Regions from separate parts of the Pectobacterium atrosepticum genome, predicted to be linked through region 2. Evidence: predicted binding sites of a transcription regulator. Region 2 holds the regulator's gene; the other holds the start of a gene.

Region 1 (9,879 bases), 1.7 Mb from region 2:
TCAATCAGGTTATTCACCTGCAATGACTCCACGGCGTAGCGCACTTCACCCGCCGTCACGGCCTCACATTCGCACACCAAACTGCGGTCCAGACGTTCACCGGACAGCATTCGCCCAGCGCGTTCACCGTGGCGATAAATCGCCGAACCACGTAGCGGCGCAGAGAGCGGTTTTGCCGCGGGATACGCTGACAGGGCGTGGGGGACGGTTTTCACTTCATCCAGCGATTCAGAACCGGGCAGCGGCGTCTGTGCAGTCGAACAGGCAACATCATGACCCAGCTTTTTGCAGATAGCGTCCGTCACCCATTCCGCCATCAGGCGATAGGTCATCAGCTTGCCGCCGGTGATGGTAATAAATCCTTCCAGCCCGTCGCGGCTAGCATGGTCGAGCAGCACAATGCCGCGACTCACGCTACGCCCGCTGGGATCGCTATCGTTGGCAACCAAAGGTCGTACACCCGCATAGGCGCGTAGAATTCGCGTGCTTGCCAGCGCGGGAGCCAGCATCGAACCTTCCCGCATCAGCGTTTCCACTTCAGCAGGCGTCACCAGCATATTGTCGATCTGATCGTAGTCGATGTGGGTTGAGGTGGTGCCAATCAGCGAAATGGTATCGCCCGGCACCAGAATGTCGGCATCTGCCGGTTTGCGACAGCGGTTGATCACCATATTGTTGATGCGATGTCCAAGAATTAGCAGTGCGCCTTTTGCCGGGAACATGCGCACGCGCAGATCGGCATATTCCGCAATGTGTTGTCCCCAGATACCACCGGCATTGACCACCACCTGCGCGTATATTTCTGTTTCTACACCTTTTTTATGGTCGAAAACGCGCACACCGGTAATACGGTCACCCTGACGAATTAGCCCGATGACCTCATGATAGGTCAACACTTCCGCGCCGTGCTCACAGGCATCAATCATGTTGGCCGCCGTCAGGCGAAAAGGATCGACAGAGCCATCCGGCACGCGCACCGCGCCAATCAGCGTCGGGTTTGCTGCGGGTTCCAGCCGCAGCGCTTCCTGCGGATCCAGCGCCTGCGCGCCAATCCCCGCCTGCTGGCAAGCGGTAATGAACTGCGCCTGCCAGCCGAGATCGTCTTCCGGCAAGGTGATAAACAAACCGTCGGTAGGCTCAATACAGTGTCGGGCGATCCGCCGGAGAATCTGGTTCTCTTCAATGCATTCGCGGGCAGATTCACCATCCGTCACCGCATAGCGGGCACCGCTATGTAATAAGCCGTGATTACGCCCGGTAGCCCCAGTCGCAATATCATAACGTTCAAGCAACAAGCAGCGCAGTCCGCGCAGGGCACAGTCTCGTGCCGTACCCGCCCCTGTCGCACCACCACCGATGACAACCACGTCAGTTTCACGCCAGTTCCCAGTGTTTTGCTTCATGTTCTCGCTCCAGGCGGGGATATAGAGGATATGTATGTTGCTATTGGGACACAAAAAGAAGGGTTAATGTTTGATAAAGAGCAAAAACGAACACTAAACGAAAATAAAGGGGAGTTTAAAAACCATAAGTGTGATTTGTATCACTAAAACCACACTGTGAGATTTTCCGATTCTGTTAACATGAGCGCAAAAATCGTCACAGTTTCATAAAAGTGTAACATTAGCGTCATGAATCACACTCATTTGTACGCTAGCCCCTTACAATAACGTTCGTAATAGAACAAAAAAGCTATCGTTTTTTTTCGCATTGGAGATATCTATGCTGAGTATTTTTAGGCCCGCCGCCCACCAGCCACGCGTGTCGCAAGATCACGTCGATCCCGTCTATCGTCGCCTGCGTTGGCAGATTTTCATGGGGATCTTTTTTGGCTACGCCGCCTACTATCTGGTACGTAAAAACTTCACACTGGCGATGCCTTATCTGATTGAACAGGGCTTCTCACGTGGTGACCTTGGCTTTGCGCTGTCCGGTATCTCCATCGCCTACGGCTTTTCCAAATTCATCATGGGATCGATATCCGACCGTTCTAACCCGCGAGTGTTCCTGCCCGCCGGTCTGATTCTGTCAGCTGCGGTCATGCTGTTCATGGGCTTCGTACCGTGGGCAACGTCAAGCATTGCGATTATGTTCGTCCTACTGTTCCTGTGCGGATGGTTCCAGGGCATGGGCTGGCCGCCGTGCGGACGTACTATGGTTCACTGGTGGTCACAGAAAGAACGTGGCAGCATCGTATCTGTATGGAACTGTGCGCATAACGTCGGTGGTGGGCTTCCCCCTCTGCTGTTCCTGCTGGGTATGGCCTGGTTCAACGACTGGAAAGCGGCGCTCTATATGCCGGCATTCGCCGCCATTCTGGTTGCCATGATCGCTTTTGCACTGATGCGTGACACACCGCAATCTTGTGGTCTGCCACCGATTGAAGAGTACAAAAACGATTATCCGGTTGATTACAATGAAAAAGCAGAAGAAGAGCTGACCGCTAAGCAGATCTTCATGCAGTACGTTTTCCCGAACAAACTGCTGTGGTATATCGCTATCGCCAACGTGTTCGTTTACCTGCTGCGTTACGGCATCCTCGACTGGTCACCGACTTACCTGAAAGAAGTTAAACACTTCGCACTGGATAAATCGTCCTGGGCGTACTTCCTGTACGAATACGCGGGTATTCCGGGCACGCTGCTGTGCGGTTGGATGTCTGATAAGGTGTTCAAAGGTAACCGTGGTGCAACGGGCGTGTTCTTCATGGTACTTGTCACCATCGCCACCGTCGTTTACTGGATGAACCCAGCCGGTAATCCGGGTGTGGACATGGCCTGTATGATCATCATCGGCTTCCTGATTTACGGTCCGGTTATGCTTATTGGTCTACACGCGCTGGAACTGGCACCGAAGAAAGCGGCTGGTACTGCGGCGGGCTTCACCGGCCTGTTCGGCTACCTCGGTGGCTCCGTTGCCGCCAGCGCCATCGTCGGCTACACCGTTGACTTCTTCGGTTGGGACGGCGGTTTCATGGTGATGATCGGCGGCAGCATTATGGCTGTGCTTCTGCTGGTTGTTGTTATGCTGAATGAGAAAAAGCATAAAGCAGAGTTAGCCAATCGCGCCTAACCCGCTCTTGTAAGCATCCCTCTGGCGGCGTCCTGATGACGCCGCCTTTCTCTCGACAGAAAGAGGTTTGATCGCATGAACGTTACCGTAACATCTCTGATCTCCGCCCTTGCGCTCTCCGTTTCCTTTAGTGTTTCTAGTCACTCGAGTATTTCCACTTCATCAACTGACAAAATCGTCATTGCCCACCGCGGTGCCAGTGGCTATCTGCCCGAGCATACGCTTCCGGCGAAGGCGATGGCCTACGCTCAGGGTGTCGATTATCTGGAACAGGATCTGGTACTCACCAAAGACAACGCGCTTATTGTCCTGCACGATCACTATCTGGATCGCGTTACCGATGTGACAGAGCGTTTCCCTCAGCGTGCCCGTAAAGATGGACGCTTTTACGCCATCGACTTCACGCTAAAAGAGATCAAGTCGCTGAAATTCACCGAAGGGTTCGACATCAAAGACGGCAAGCAGGTACAGAGCTACCCAAACCGTTTCCCGATGTGGAAATCCGACTTCCGTATTCATACTTTTCAGGAAGAGATTGAATTTATTCAGGGTCTGAACCACTCAACCGGCAAGAACATTGGCCTCTATCCTGAAATCAAAGCACCGTGGTTTCACCATCAGGAAGGGAAAGATATCGCCCGCGAAACGCTGACGGTGCTGAAGCAGTATGGCTATACGGAGAAAAGCGATAGGGTCTTCCTGCAATCGTTTGATGTTGCAGAGTTAAAGCGTATCAAAACCGAATTGCAGCCGCAGATGAAAATGGATCTGAACCTGATTCAACTGATCGCCTATACCGACTGGAATGAAACCTACGAAAAACAGGCCGATGGGTCGTGGGTGAATTACAACTACGATTGGATGCAAAAGCCCGGTGCAATGAAACAGATTGCGACCTATGCAGACGGTATCGGCCCGGACTACCACATGCTCGTTCAGAAAGATTCGACGCCTGACAGCATCGCCTTTACCAATATGGTGAAGGAAGCGCATCAACATAAACTTCAGGTGCACCCGTTTACGGCAAGAGCCGACAGGCTACCGACGTACGCCAAAGATATCGATCAACTCTATGACATTCTCTACCATCAAGCGGACGTTGACGGCCTGTTCACCGATTTTCCCGACAAAGCAGTCGATTTTCTGAAAAAGCCGCGCTGAAGTTCTCATGCTAGTCATTTAAGCATGGATTGAGAGGGAAACACGATGATGAGGCTCCCGTAGGGATGCCTCGCACCGTGGTCACCCTCGGTATCTCGATCCTTAAACGATCGCTGAAGTTCAGCTTTCCCATCGGGTACAGACGTACCCGATAATACCTCAGTTCGATAATGCACTGCTTACTTCAGAAACAGTTCTCGCAGGTAATTCGGCACCGCGCTGTCTGCGTTAGAACCAATCACTTCACGATCCGGCAGTAAATCTTTTAGGCGCTGATGCGCGTTCTCCATGACGCAGCCTTTTCCGGCCATCGACAGCATTTCGTAGTCGTTCATGCCATCACCAAACGCCACGCACTCTTTGAGCGAGAAGCCGATAATCTTTGCCACTTGTTCCAGCGCATGGCCTTTAGACACGCCGCCCGCCATCACTTCCAGACAGGTCAGGGTCGAAAAGCTCACATTGACGCGGTCGCCCCAGCGCGCGTTGATCGCTTCTTCCAGCGGAAGCAGTTGTTCATGCGAATCGCAGGTAAAGAATACTTTGCTAACGCCATCGGTTTCGAGCAGTGCGGGCTCGAACAGCTTGTATTTAAAGATCGACTCTTTGAAGAAACGTTCTTCTTCCGCACGCGGACGGTTCATAAACCACTCGTCATCACGGTAAACGTGCGTCAGCATATCGGGGTTCGTGTGTACGACGCTGTAAAGGTCGCGGGCAATGTCCTGATCCAGATTGTGACTGAAAATCAGCTCACCCTGCGAGTTGTGCACACGCGCACCATTCGAGGTAATCATAAACGCGCTGATACCGAGATTATCGCGGATCTGCGCGACATCCATGTGGTGCCGTCCGGTAGCGAACACAAAGTGAATCCCTTTCTCCGTCAGCAGCCTGAGGGTTTCTTTCGCATACGGGGACAGCGAGTGGTCAGGTGACAGCAGTGTGCCATCTAAATCGGAAGCAACGACATGGTACATAACGATGAGATCTCACTTCTGGTGTATTGGCGGCACGTGCCGCAAAAAATTAACGAGGTTGATGGCAGTATCCGTTGAGCGATGTGCCAACAGTCTAAAATTAATGATAGCGCGCAAAGTGCGTAAAAATCAGCGCAAATGCCTGAGCGCGGAGACGATCCGTCTCAAAGAGAATTTCATGCCGCGCGCCGTGGATAACCTGCAAAACGCCGTTCGAATTGGCATCACCGCTCTGCGTCAGTGTCTGGCAAAACACATTCTGACTGCGATTATCCACCACGCGCTCCTCTTCCGCTTGTAGCAGCAGAAGCGGCGTTGTCACGGCGCTGGCCTGTGTCAGCAGGTACTTCCCCGCCAGTATCGCCTCACGCACCCAGTGGTAAGTAGGGCCGCCTACGCGCAAATCAGGCGAATCCGCGTAAAATCGAATACTACGCTGGTAGCGTTCGCGGCTGTGCGTCAGCACATTCATTCGATAAGGCAGAGGACGCCACTGTCCCGTGCCTATAGCGTAATAATCACGTATCGCTGGGTGACGCTCCGCCCAATCGACGATCCACTCGGCAACGCAATGAGGAAGCGGTAAACGAATGCCAAACATCGGCGCACACAGCGCCGCCGCATCAAACATCGCAGGTTGACGAACCAAAAGCTGTGCCAGAATCGCGCCGCCCATTGAATGCGCCAGCGCAAACCGACGGGTATATCGCGTAGGTTCAATGTGCTGCTGGCACAGTGTTTCAGCATCATCGACATAATCACTGAAGCGTTGCACGTGTCCGCGGTGGCCATCTTGCAGCACCCGCCCAGACCGCCCTTGCCCACGGTGATCCATGATGAGCACATCATAGCCGCGATGAAAGAGGTCATACGCCACTTCGCTATATTTGACGTAACTTTCGATGCGGCCAGAAAAAACCACGACAATCTTGTCGTGTTGCGGCGCGGTAAAGCGAACAAACCGGATCGGCACATCATCCACACCAGAGAATTCGCCCTCTTCGCGCTGACGCCAGAAATTCAGTAATTCTCCGGTAGCAAAAGCGGCAAACTGCGCTTCTCGCGTTAACAGATCTGCCGTTAACGATTCAGGTGTTAACCGTTCCGACGTAAACAACGTATTGTGGCGTTGAATCATCACACCTCTCCGGTGACACAGGGAAAACAAAGCTAGCGGAAGAACATGACAAGCGGTGGATCACGAGCGTATTGTGACATAAAAAACAGACAGACTCTCGTAATACAGAACGTGATTCAGGAGCAGGATTTCATGACATTGGATTGGTGGTTAACCTACTTACTCACAACACTTATTCTCAGCCTGTCGCCCGGTTCGGGTGCCATCAACACCATGAGTACGGGGATTAGTCACGGCTATCGCGGCGCGGCAGCGTCAATCTGTGGTTTACAAGTCGGGCTGGCTATTCATATCGTGCTGGTAGGCATTGGGTTGGGTGCGTTGCTTAACCAGTCTGTGCTGGCTTTCGATGTGCTGAAATGGCTGGGCGCGGCTTATCTTATTTGGCTAGGGATTCAGCAGTGGCGTGCCGCTGGCGCACTCAACCTTCAGGCACTCGCCAGCGTCATGCCGCGTCGTAAACTCTTTAAACGTGCGATACTGGTGAACCTGACCAACCCGAAAAGCATTGTGTTTCTGGCAGCGCTGTTCCCGCAGTTCATTATCCCTCACCAGCCGCAGGCCGCACAGTATCTGGTGTTGGGTATCACCACCGTTGTTGTCGATATTATCGTGATGATTGGTTACGCTACGCTAGCCACGCGTATCGCCGGGTGGCTGAAAGGCCCACGGCAGATGAAGACACTCAACCGGATATTTGGATCGCTGTTCGTGCTGGTCGGCGCGTTACTCGCCACAGCGAGAAAGGCCTGATGAAGACAGCGCGCCGTGTCGAATCACCGCGCGCTTTTGTTTCTCCATCGGAAACGTTCTGAGAGAAAGGTTAGCGAGAGAAGATCAGGTGCAAGCCGAAACCGGTAAACAATACGCCCGCCACGCCATCCACCCACTTCGCCAGACGCTGATAGCCACGACGCATGGTAGGTAGTGCGAACACTATCGCGACCAGACTGAACCACAACAGCGTTTCAATCGAGATCAGCGCAAACAAGCCCCAACGCGCACCGCTGCCGACGCTGTCGCCGACAAACAGTGAAAACACGCTGCCGAAGTAGATCAGCGCTTTTGGGTTCGCCAGATTCGTCAATAATCCACGCATAAAGGTTTTACCGCGCTGCGGCAATACCACAGCCGTTTCCTGCGTGGTTTCCAACTGTGCTTTACTCCGCGCAGAACGCAGCATCTGCCAGCCCATCCAGCACAGATACAGTCCGCCACCGACGGTAATTGCCGTATGCAGCCAGGCCATTTTTTGCAACAGCAGGTGCAGTCCCAGCAGTGCGATAGCCGCCCAGACCACTACGCCCAGAGAAATGCCCAGCACGCCCATCATCGCTTCACGGCGTGAACGGCTAGCCGCAGTTTGTGAAACAAAAAAGAAATCCGGCCCCGGGCTCATCAGCGCAATAAAATGCACCAGCGCCACCGTCAGAAATAGCATCAACATGTTGGTTTTCCTGTTTTTTTAAATGCAATCAGACAAGACGAGCATCACTCGTCGTCATTATCGACATGATCGCGAATCATGTTCATGAAAGGTGCACCGAAACGTTCGAGTTTGCGGTGTCCTACCCCGTTGATATTCAGCAGTTCGCCCGCGGTGATCGGCATCAGTTCCGCCATCTCCAGCAGCGTGGCATCACTGAACACCACGTAAGGCGGAATATTGTCTTCGTCCGCGATGGATTTACGCAGTTTACGCAATTTGGCAAACAGCTTGCGGTCGTAATTTCCGCCGTAAGATTTTTGATTAGCGCGGGGCTTCAGGTTAATCACACGCGGCACGGCCAGTTGCAGCGGCATTTCTCCCCGCAATACTGGGCGCGCAGGTTCGGTAAGCTGTACGGCAGAATGCATCGTAATATTCTGGTTCAACAACCCCAGATGAATCAGTTGGCGTAGCACGCTGACCCAATGTTCCTGCGATTTATCCTTACCAATGCCATAAACCGGCAATTTGTCATGGCCGAAGTCGCGAATACGTTGGTTATTCGCACCGCGCAACACCTCGACGATATATCCTATGCCAAAGCGCTGCCCGACCCGATACACGCAGGAGAGCGCCTTTTGCGCCTCAACCAGCCCATCGTAACGCTTCGGCGGATCGAGACAAATATCGCAGTTACCGCAGGCCTCTTGGCGCCCTTCACCGAAATAGTTCAGCAGCACCAGACGGCGGCAGGTCTGCGCCTCGGCAAACGCGCCCATCGCATTGAGCTTATGACGTTCAATATCCAACTGCGGCCCGGCGGGTTTTTCTTCCAGACAGCGACGCAGCCATGCCATATCCGCCGGATCGTAAAACAGCGCGGCTTCTGCGGCGAGGCCATCACGCCCGGCACGTCCCGTTTCCTGATAGTAGGATTCGATATTGCGCGGAATATCAAAATGCACTACGAACCGCACGTTAGGCTTGTTGATACCCATACCAAACGCGACAGTCGCTACCACCACCTGAAGATCGTCACGCAGGAACGCTTCCTGTACCTGTGCGCGTCGTTCATTGTCCAGCCCGGCGTGATAAGCCCCCGCACTCAGCCCACGGGCCTGCAAACGGGCGCTGATATCTTCCACGCGGGAACGGCTATTACAGTAAATGATGCCGCTTTTTCCGCGCTGCGCCTGCACGAACATCCAGAGCTGATCGAGCGGTTTGAACTTCTCCACCAGCGTGTAGCGAATATTCGGGCGGTCAAAACTGCTGATCTGGATCAGCGGCGACTGAAGATCCAACAGGCGAACGATATCGTTCCGCGTGGTCTCGTCGGCGGTGGCCGTCAGTGCAATGAAAGGAAGGTGAGGAAAACGCTGTTTAATCTGCCCCAGCGCTCGGTATTCAGGGCGGAAATCGTGGCCCCATTGGGAAATACAGTGCGCTTCATCCACCGCGATCAGTGAAATCTGCCAGTGGGCGAGATGATCGAGAAAGCTTTCTGTCGTCAGGCGTTCCGGCGCAATATAAAGCAACTTAATCTGACCAGTACGACAGCCCGCCATCACTTCAAACTGCTGTTCACGCGTCTGCGTCGAATTGAGGCAAGCGGCGGAGACACCATAGGCCTGAAGCTGATCAACCTGATCTTTCATCAGAGAAATCAGCGGGGATACCACCAGCGTCAGCCCGTCCATCACCAGAGCGGGGATTTGGTAGCACAGCGATTTACCGCCGCCTGTCGGCATGATAACCAGACAATCCTGCCCACTGAGCGTCGCGCTGATAATTTCCTGCTGACCCGGTCGGAATTGCTGGTAGCCGAACGTGTCCCGTAGAACCTGAACCGCCAGCGCTTCCTTATTCAATACTTCCGCCGTAGACACGCCTTCCCCAATTCAATGAAATCAAACAGGCGCTATTTTCAGCGCCGTCGGGTAAAACTGCAATGGTTAAAAACCGCAATCGCTAAAACACACGTTAGTTAGAACATATCGTTCAGCGTCACCCCAACACCGAAGCGGGTCTGACGATGATTGTAATCAATCAAGGATTCGCCGTAGCCACTAAAGACCTTGGTGTAGAAGCGGACATGA
Region 2 (9,879 bases):
TGCCTGCCGCCGCTGTAATACCCATATGCTGGAACGTCAGTACGAACGGGCTCCCGTTGGTGCCTACCTGATTCCACGGATAAATCGACATAATGACGAATAGCGTACCGACATAGAACACCAGAATACGCCACGGTACGGAGTTAATCGCACGAGGAATGGATTTATGCGGGTCTTTGGCTTCACCGGCGGTGATCCCGATGATCTCCACGCCGCCATACGCAAACATCACCAGTTGCAGCGATAGAATCGTTCCCATCACACCGTTACTGAAGAACCCACCATTGCTCCATAGATTATGGATGCCAGTGGGTTCGCCACCGTTACCAATTCCCCAGACAATGATGCCGATCCCGGCAGCGATCATGATGATAATGGTGGCCACTTTGAAGAAAGAGAGCCAAAACTCCAGTTCACCAAAAGCTTTCACATTCATCAGGTTGATGGCACCAATGATGAGCACCACGCTCAAGACCCACACCCAGTGCGGCACAGCAGGGAACCAGACACCCATGTAGATGCCAAACGCGGTCACATCGGCAATGGCGACAATCAGCATTTCAAAGCAGTAGGTCCAGCCAGTGACATACCCCGCCAACGGCCCGAGATAATCCTGAGCATAGCGGGAAAACGAGCTGGATTGCGGGTTATGCACCGACATTTCGCCCAGTGCGCGCATGATGATATACGCAACAATCCCACCGATCAGATAAGCCAGTAACACACTGGGGCCAGCCATTTGGATCGCGCTAGCGGAACCATAAAACAGACCCGTTCCGATCGCTGAACCAAGGGCGATAAAGCGGATGTGCCGCGTGCTTAACCCACGCTTGAGCTTGGAGGATGGTTGTTCCATTGATAAGCAACCCTGTCTTATAAAGAAAAACATTACAAAAAGAAAAACCACAGGCAAATACCTGTGGTGCAGAAACCCAACGCTGTGCTGGAACAGTAGGATATCCCTACCATCCCAGCGCTATCAGGTGTGAACGATATTATTGATGTACCGTAACTTCCTGACGACCACACAGTCTGTCATAAATCACTGCTACCAGTAAAATCAGCAGTGACGGTGGCAGCCAAGCCAACCCTTGCTCACTCAGCGGCAGATTGAGGCTCCACTCTGGTAACAGCGATTTGAAAGCCGACGATTTTATACCATCAATCATGCCAAATAACAGACTGACTAGCATGACGGGGGCCACAATACGTGAAGCGCTATTCCACCAACGTAGCGTAAAACTGAGTAAAACCAGAATGATACACGGTGGATAAATCGCCGTCAGTACCGGAATAGAAAGTTGAATCAGGTGGCTCAAGCCAAGGTTGGACACCACCATTGAGAACATTCCCAGTACAAATACCAGCGTGCGATAGGACAGCGGCAGATATTGTGCAAAGAATTCAGCACACGCACAGGTTAACCCCACCGCCGTCACCAGACACGCGATAAAAATTAACAACGCCAGGAAGCTGCTTCCCATGTTACCGAACGAGTGTTGCACATAAGCATGGAGAATCTCTGCCCCGTTCAGTGCCTGCGGCGCCAGTTCTCCACTGACAGAACCAAGCTGGAACAAGCTCAAATAGACCAGCGTCAGGCCGATGCCTGCAATTAACCCAGCCCATACGGTGTAACGCGTCAGCAGCACTGAACTTGTCACCCCACGTGAACGTGCAGCATTAACGATCACGATACCAAAGACCATCGCGCCCAGCGTATCCATCGTCAGATAGCCGTTAACGAAGCCATTGGAGAACGGCAGATGCTCATACGCTTCTGTTGCAGGAATCGGCGTGCCCGCAGGCCACAGCACTGCGGCAATACCCAATACCGCCAAAGCGATGATCTTCAACGGCGCCAGCACATGACCAACCGTATCCAGCAGTTTTCCCGGATATAGAGAAATCCCGATGACGATAGCAAAATAGATCAGGCTGTAAATCAGAAGTGGAGCCGCCCCGTTGCCGACCAAAGGAGCCAGACCGACTTCAAACGAGACGGTTGCCGTGCGCGGCGTCGCGAACAGCGGTCCAACAGCCAGATAGCACACGGTCGCCAACACTACTCCGGCCTTTTTACCAATCGGTGAGCTTAGCGCATCGACACCACCGCCAACCCGAGCGAGGGCGATGACGGTCAGCACAGGTAGGCCAACCGCTGTCAACAGGAAGCCGATTGCCGCAGTCCAAACGTGCTCTCCTGCCTGCAATCCCACCATAGGCGGGAAAATAATATTTCCTGCCCCCACGAATAAAGCAAAGGTCATAAAACCTAATGCCACAATATCTCTGGAAGTTAAACGATGGCTCATAGTGATGTCGTGTTGCCTGTATCAAATCGATAAAAAGAAAATCGTGTCGTTTATCACCGCCAGAAGCCATGCACAAGCAGATACCCGAAGCATGGAGATAACACTCTGACGACGCGAAAGATGGTGAGCATAGAGGAGTTATTTTTTGCACAGCCATATTGGGTGCTAAGTAAACCGTTTGTAGCGTAAAAAGACAAGTGGAGATCAAAAAACCAGAGTATCTAGCCTATTTATACTAAAAAATAAGAATATAAATTGGTTTATACTGAATTGCATAACACATGATTTGCGCATTTATCGATATTCCATTGCAATAAAACTGACAAAAAACGGCATAAAATGCGTCGTCCGATCATAAAAAAAACATATTTCACAAAAACATCGCCGATGGAAAGCAGGATAACGGCCACAAAAAAGGCCGGATCGTATGATCCAGCCTCTGTGTATCCATTATGGGATAAGGTTACCTCATCGGTATCACCACACGCGATTGGCGATATCCACAACAAGCTTCAGCTTATTCCACTGCTGATCTTCCGTCAGGCTGTTGCCCTCTTCCGTTGAAGCAAAGCCACACTGCGGACTCAGGCAAATCTGGCTGATATCGACATACTTTGCCGCTTCCGCGATACGCGCTTGCACGACCTCAGCCTCTTCCAGCTCGCCGTTCTTCGTAGTGATCAGCCCCAACACAACCTGCTGGTGACCCGGCTTCACAAAACGCAGTGGCTCAAATCCGCCCGCTCGCTCAGTATCGTATTCCAGGAAGAATGCATCGACATTCAATTCACCAAATAGAATTTCTGCAACAGGCTCATACCCGCCTTCAGAAATCCAGGTCGAACGGAAATTACCACGACAAACGTGTAAACCGATAACCAGATCGGCAGGTTTATCAGCCAGTGCTTTATTCAGGACATCGGCATAGGTACGTGCCAACTGTTCCGGATCTTCACCCCGTTCACGGATCTGGCGTTTTTGATCGTCAGAGCACAGGTAGGCCCATACGGTGTCATCCAGTTGTAGGAAGCGGCAGCCAGCATCATAAAATGCGTGAATCGCATCACGCCAGGTTTGCGCCAGATCGTCGAAGTAATCAGCCAAATCGGGATAAACCGTCGCATCAATCGCTTTTCGGCCGCCGCGGAAATGCATCACGCTGGGACTAGGAATCGTCATTTTAGCGACTGCATCGCCAGAAATGCTGTTCAGGTAGCGGAAATGATCGAGCATCGGATGTTGAGGGTTAAAACTCACTTTATCCACGACACGAATCGCATGGGATTTGGTCTGAATACCGTTGAATTGAATACCGTGATCGGCTTCATAGCGCTCTACGCCGTGCAAATCGGCAAAGAAGTCGAAGTGCCACCAAGAACGGCGCAACTCACCGTCCGTCACAACCTGCAAGCCAGCTTCACGCTGCTTTTCTACCACCCGCAGAATCTCACGATCTTCAATATTCCGCAGCGCGACATCATCAATCTCGCCCGCTTGGTGCTGAAGACGTGCCTGCTTAATTGCAGCCGGACGCAAGAAACTGCCGACGATATCGGCACGGAAAGGGGATAAGGTGTTCGCCATCTGTCGCTCCTGACATGTTGCCAGCACTCACCTTCAGGAAAGAAGCGTACTGGCAGATAGTTTCAATATGAAATATTTGCCCAGAGGGATAGTTACATTTAATCTTATTTAGCCATCTGGACGTCTAAATTTAAAACTATCGTGTCACGTGGAGAATCTCAGAGCAATGGAAGAATTTTCACATCACGTGAATAAAATTCATGTAGCGTGAAAACATCGTAAATTCATAATGGGAAGGGGTGTTATTCCGACAGGCCAATCTGTTGGCGCGCCTGACGACGTATTTCTTCCGGTAGCGGCAAATAGCCATCCTGATTCACCAGCGATTGTCCCGTTTCGGACAGCACGCGCGCCAAAAATGCCGCCGTCAGTGCTTCCAACGGTTGTCCGGGTGCTTTGTTTACATAGATGTAGAGATAGCGGGTATAGGGATACAAGCCACTGCGAATATTTTCAGTCGAGGGATAAATGTAGTCGGTGCCTTGTGCGGCTAATGGCAGCATTTTTACACCGCTGGAACGAAAGCCCACGCTGGCATAACCGATCGCATCGCTTGACGCAGCAACCGCCTGCACAACGGACGCCGAACCAGGCAGCTCATTGACTTGAGGAAGAAAATCGCCGCGGCATAGCGCTTTTTGCTTAAAGAACCCATAGGTTCCCGACGCAGAATTTCGCCCATAGCGCAGTAGCGAGCGTTTTTCCCAACTGCCACGCAGCCCAAGGTCGCCCCACTGTTTTATCGGCTGGTGGTTACCGCAGCGCTGCGTAATCGAAAAGATAGCGTCCAGCTGTGACAAATTCAGCCCCGACAGGGGGTTATCCTGATTAACCAACACAACCAGCGCATCCATTGCCACCGGCACCGCCAGCGGCGGATAACCGTAGTGCTGGACGAACGCCTCAATTTCACTGGCCTTCATCGCCCTACTCATCGGCCCAAGCTGCGCGGCCCCTGATGCCAGAGACGTTGGCGCGGAGGACGACCCGGCGGCCTGAATCTGTAAATTTACATTAGGGTAATGCTGGCTGAAATCCGCCGCCCAAAAAGCCATCAGGTTAGCCAGCGTATCCGACCCCGCGCTTGAGAGGTTACCCGCCAACATCTGACGAGGCTGCGCGGAGCAAAGCGTACTGAGCAGCAGTAAAAAAGCGACTGCGATACGTGTGGCGGATTTCATGGATAGCGTTTTCCGTCAGGCTGAAGGTTTAGCCGTATTTTCAGCCAGAGAGGCAGGGACAATCAACCGATTCGGCAACGTAAAGACAAAACGTGATCCCAGACCATCCTCACTCATGATCTCCAGACGGGAATCATGATGGCTGAGCGCATGCTTAACAATCGCCAGCCCCAGCCCGCTGCCGCCCGTCTGTCGCGAACGCGCTTTATCCACCCGATAAAAACGTTCAGTCAGACGCGGCAAATGCTCGGCTGCAATGCCCGGCCCGTTATCGCTGACCTGAAATTGCGCACCTTGTGGGATCTTCTGCCAGCAGACTTCGATACGCGTTCCCTCTGGCGTATGGTTGACCGCGTTATACACCAGATTGGATACCGCACTGCGCAACTGTTCTTCATTACCAAACACGCGGAGGTTTTCATTCACACGAAAGACGATCTCATGACGCCCCTGGCTCAGGGTCTGCGCTTCACGCTGCAATACGCGCAGCATCAGTGGAATATCGACTTTTTCATTCAGATCGATCGCCGTCGCGGCCTCAATGCGGGACAAGGTCAGCAGCTGTTTGACCAGCCCGTCCATGCGTCGGGTCTGTTCCTGCATAGTACTCAACGCTTTTCCGCGTAACGCCGCATCCAGCGTGTCTTCCTGCATCATTTCCAGATAGCCCTGCAACACCGTCAGCGGGGTTCTCAGCTCATGGCTTACATTGGCAAAAAAGTTACGTCTGGCACCTTCAAGCTGGTGCATTTGCGTAATATCACGCACCACCATCAGTAGCTGCCCTTCGGAATAGGGCATCACACGGAATTCAACATGGTGGGAATTATTCAATTGCAGCGTGAGAGGACGGCTGAAATCCTGTCCTTTCATATAATTAGTGAATTCAGGATAACGTAATAAATTGAGGATATTCTGACCGTTATCCTCCGGCCAGCGGAAATTGAGCAGGTGCTGCGCCAGATGATTACACCAGAAGATCGTTCCTTCTTCGGTGGTGATCACCACGGCATCCGGCAAGGATTCGGCACCGCTGCGAAACCGTTTGATCAAGAGCGCCAGTTCCCGGCGTCGGCGTCGGTTACGCAACTGCATCTGATAGAGCCCATAGAAGAGCGGCTCCCAGCTCCAGCGGCCGGGCGGCGGCGTCATACTGCGGTCAACCCACAGCCAATAAGAGAGTTTGAGCTGGTTATAAAAATTCCAGCAGAGCAGGCCTAGAACGGCGACCAGCAGAAACCAGGGCAGATAGCCAAAAATCAGCCCCAGCAGTAGCGCGGGTAAACAAAAAAAAGCTAGCTCCAATGCCAGCCTTTTCCAGGATAAACGTTCTAGCACGTTAGTGTTTCTCCGGTTACGACCACCTCAGTAACGCGTTGAAAAACGGTAGCCCGTTCCCCGAACGGTTTGCACCATTTTGTCATGCCCGCTGGTTTCCAGCGCTTTACGCAGGCGACGAATATGGACGTCGACAGTACGATCTTCAACATAAACGTTAGTGCCCCACACGTGATTCAGCAACTGTTCCCGGCTATAAACACGTTCAGGATGCGTCATAAAGAAATGCAGCAGTTTAAATTCCGTCGGCCCCATATCCAACGCGTGTTCTTCGGTCGTCACGCGATGAGAGGAAGGGTCAAGGCTTAGGCCGCGCATTTCAATCACTTCTTCCACCGCCATCGGTGAAATCCGGCGCATAACGGCTTTGATACGCGCCACCAGTTCTTTGGGTGAAAACGGTTTGGTAATGTAATCATCCGCCCCCACTTCAAGTCCGCGCACGCGGTCTTCTTCTTCGCCACGCGCGGTCAACATCATCACCGGAATATCACGCGTCAGTGCTTCGCGCTTCATATGCTTGATGAATTGCAGGCCCGAACCTCCTGGCAGCATCCAGTCCAATAACACCAGTTCTGGGAACGGCTCCGACAGTTGCGTTACCGCACTGTCATAATCTTCGGCTTCAACGGGTTGATAACCATTTTGTTCCAGTACAAAGCAGACCATTTCACGAATTGGTGCTTCATCTTCCACGACTAATATGCGTTTTGCCATTGTTAATCCTGTCGTTAATCATCGTCGCTGTTAGCAGGCGAAAGGCATTATGCGTCAGTTTTATGACAGATTTATGAAAAACACACTGCCCGCCGTCGCATGATGTTACAGCGCGTACATCTGATTTTTCGAGCCGCTTTCCAAACTCTTGATTCCACCGCGACAGCAGTCATCCCTGCTATATATAATCATGGTATTACGATGACAGAGCACCATAGCGACGACACACCATTTCACATAATGAATAATGACAACATCATCCAACGCCACGCGGCATGAATACCGAGAGAACACGATGCGCATTATCCACACCGCCGATTGGCATTTAGGGCAATATTTTTATACCAAAAGTCGCGCTGCTGAACATCAGGCTTTTCTGCACTGGCTTATCGCTCAGGTAGAACACCACCACGTCGATGCCATTATAGTCGCAGGCGATATTTTTGATAACGGTTCACCTCCCAGCTATGCGCGAGAAATGTATTATAGCTTCGTGGTAGAACTACAACGCACGGGCTGTCAGCTCGTCATTCTCGGCGGCAACCACGATTCTGTCGCGATGTTGAATGAGTCCCGTGGCTTGCTGGCCTGCCTGAACACGCGGGTGATTGCCTGCGCCAGCGACGATCCGGCACAACAGGTGCTCCTGCTGGAAAACCGTCAGCAGCAGCCCGGCGCCCTGCTCTGCGCGATTCCTTTTTTACGTCCGCGTGATGTGCTAACCAGCAAAGCCGGACAATCCGGTGATGAAAAACAGCTGGCGCTACAGGAAGCCATTACCGCGCACTACCAGCAGTGTTACCAGTTGGCTTGCCAAAAGCGCGATGAGCTTGGCTTGCCGCTACCGATTATTGCAACTGGTCATCTGACGACGATTGGTGCAACCGCCTCGGAATCCGTGCGCGATATCTATATTGGTACGCTCGACGCCTTCCCTGCTCAGGCTTTTCCCCCTGCGGATTATATCGCCCTCGGGCATATTCACCGCCCGCAGCGCGTGACCCAAAGTGAACATATTCGCTACAGCGGCTCCCCCATTCCGCTGAGTTTTGATGAACTCGGTAGTGAGAAATCCGTTTGTCTGGTCAGCTTTATACCCGATGCGCCACCGAAAATAGACCTACTGCCCATTCCCATGACCCAGCCGATGCAGCTGATTAAAGGCAGTCTGAGTGATATTGAACAACAGCTGTCCACCTTCCAGAACTATCAGGGCGATAAACCCGTGTGGCTGGATATCGAACTCAGCACGCAGGATTATCTGAGCGACATGCAAAAGCGCGTTCAGGCGATGACCGAGAACCTGCCCGTTGAGGTACTTCTGCTGCGCCGCACGCGCGAACAGCGTTTGCAGGCGATGACCCGACAGGACAAAGAAACGCTAAACGAATTGAGCGTGCATGATGTTTTTGAACGTCGTCTGGCAACGGAGACAGAAATGGAAGACGGTCGCCAACAGCGCGTTCGCACGCTATTTAATCAGGTTATTGATGAATTAGAAAATAGCGAGTCTGCCAAATGAAAATCCTCAGTCTGCGCTTAAAGAATCTCAACGCACTGAAAGGCGAATGGAAGATCGACTTCACGCAGGAGCCATTTTCCAGCAACGGCTTGTTTGCGATTACCGGCCCAACAGGCGCAGGAAAAACCACACTACTCGACGCCATCTGTCTGGCGCTTTATCACGAAACACCACGGTTGGGTCAGCTTTCCGCTGGTAATAATGACCTGATGACCCGTAACACCGCAGAGTGCCTCGCCGAGGTCGAGTTTGAGGTTAAAGGCGTCGGATATCGCGCTTTCTGGAACCAGCGTCGGGCTAGAAACGCCCCAGACGGTAACTTACAGGCCCCCAAGGCCGAACTTGCGCTCATTGAAGGCGGCAAAATCCTGAGCGAAAAGCTCAATGACAAGAAAGAGATGACCACGCAGCTCACCGGGCTGGATTTCGGCCGCTTCACGCGATCCATGATGCTGTCGCAGGGGCAGTTTGCTGCGTTTCTCAACGCAAAAGCCGACGACAGAGCGGAACTGCTGGAAGAGCTGACTGGTACGGATATTTACGGACTGATTTCCGAACGCGTCTATGAAAAACACAAACAGGCAAACGTAGCATTGAACACGCTACAGGCGCGCGCATCTGGTATTCAGCTGTTGACCGATGAGCAGCGTCAGCAGGTAGAAACACAGCTTGCCGAGCTGATCCAGCAAGAGCAACAGGGCAACGCCGAGCGTGAGCAAGCACTGACTACGCTGCGCTGGTTTGAGCAATTGACACAGCGGCAAACGCAGCTCACCAACACGCAGGCACAACACGCGAGCGCCGAATCAGCCATTCAGCAGGCCAAGCCGCAGCTCGACAAGTTAGCCAACAGCGAACCGGCAGAAAAACTGAGACCGCTACATCAGGAGCGAGAGCGCTATCGGCAGGAGTCTCTTACGCTCGTCCAACAGATTGAACAACTGACTGAGAAACAAAGCGCAGAACAGTTGTCTTTGACAACGTTACGCCAGCAGGAAGAAAAGGCAGAACAGGACGTTACTAAGCATAAACTGGAACGTCAGAAACAAGAGCTGTTGATCAACGAACAGGTTGTGCCGCTTGACCATCGTATTGCCACGTTGGAGCAGCAAAAAAACCAGCAGCAGGACGATCTGACAAAAACGCAGCGTCGCCTACAAGCTGACGAAAGCAAACAAACGCAGATAGCGGCGGAACAACAGCAAGCCAAACAACAGATTGA

The links. Region 2 encodes PhoB, which activates phosphate uptake and scavenging genes when phosphate is short. Its sites were predicted from a motif close to CTGTCATAAAACTGNCNNAT; they were not measured.
Region 1: a site for PhoB is predicted at 1,605-1,624, ahead of glpT (glycerol-3-phosphate transporter). Genes of this name have one in related genera too.

What each region holds. Positions count from the first base shown of each region.
Region 1 is NZ_CP009125.1:4,559,866-4,569,744, forward strand. It holds gene glpA (anaerobic glycerol-3-phosphate dehydrogenase subunit A) at 1-1,403, opposite strand, end outside; gene glpT (glycerol-3-phosphate transporter) at 1,723-3,072, shown strand; gene glpQ (glycerophosphodiester phosphodiesterase) at 3,148-4,233, shown strand; gene yigL (sugar/pyridoxal phosphate phosphatase YigL) at 4,413-5,213, opposite strand; gene pldB (lysophospholipase L2) at 5,314-6,351, opposite strand; gene rhtB (homoserine/homoserine lactone efflux protein) at 6,484-7,104, shown strand; gene rhtC (threonine export protein RhtC) at 7,175-7,798, opposite strand; gene recQ (ATP-dependent DNA helicase RecQ) at 7,843-9,669, opposite strand; gene pldA (phospholipase A) at 9,768-9,879, opposite strand, start outside.
Region 2 is NZ_CP009125.1:1,239,378-1,249,256, reverse strand. It holds gene proY (proline-specific permease ProY) at 1-856, opposite strand, end outside; gene brnQ (branched-chain amino acid transport system II carrier protein) at 996-2,315, opposite strand; gene GZ59_RS05475 (cobalamin-independent methionine synthase II family protein) at 2,793-3,899, opposite strand; gene GZ59_RS05470 (PstS family phosphate ABC transporter substrate-binding protein) at 4,142-5,080, opposite strand; gene phoR (phosphate regulon sensor histidine kinase PhoR) at 5,096-6,418, opposite strand; gene phoB (phosphate response regulator transcription factor PhoB) at 6,446-7,135, opposite strand; gene sbcD (exonuclease subunit SbcD) at 7,431-8,657, shown strand; gene GZ59_RS05450 (AAA family ATPase) at 8,654-9,879, shown strand, end outside.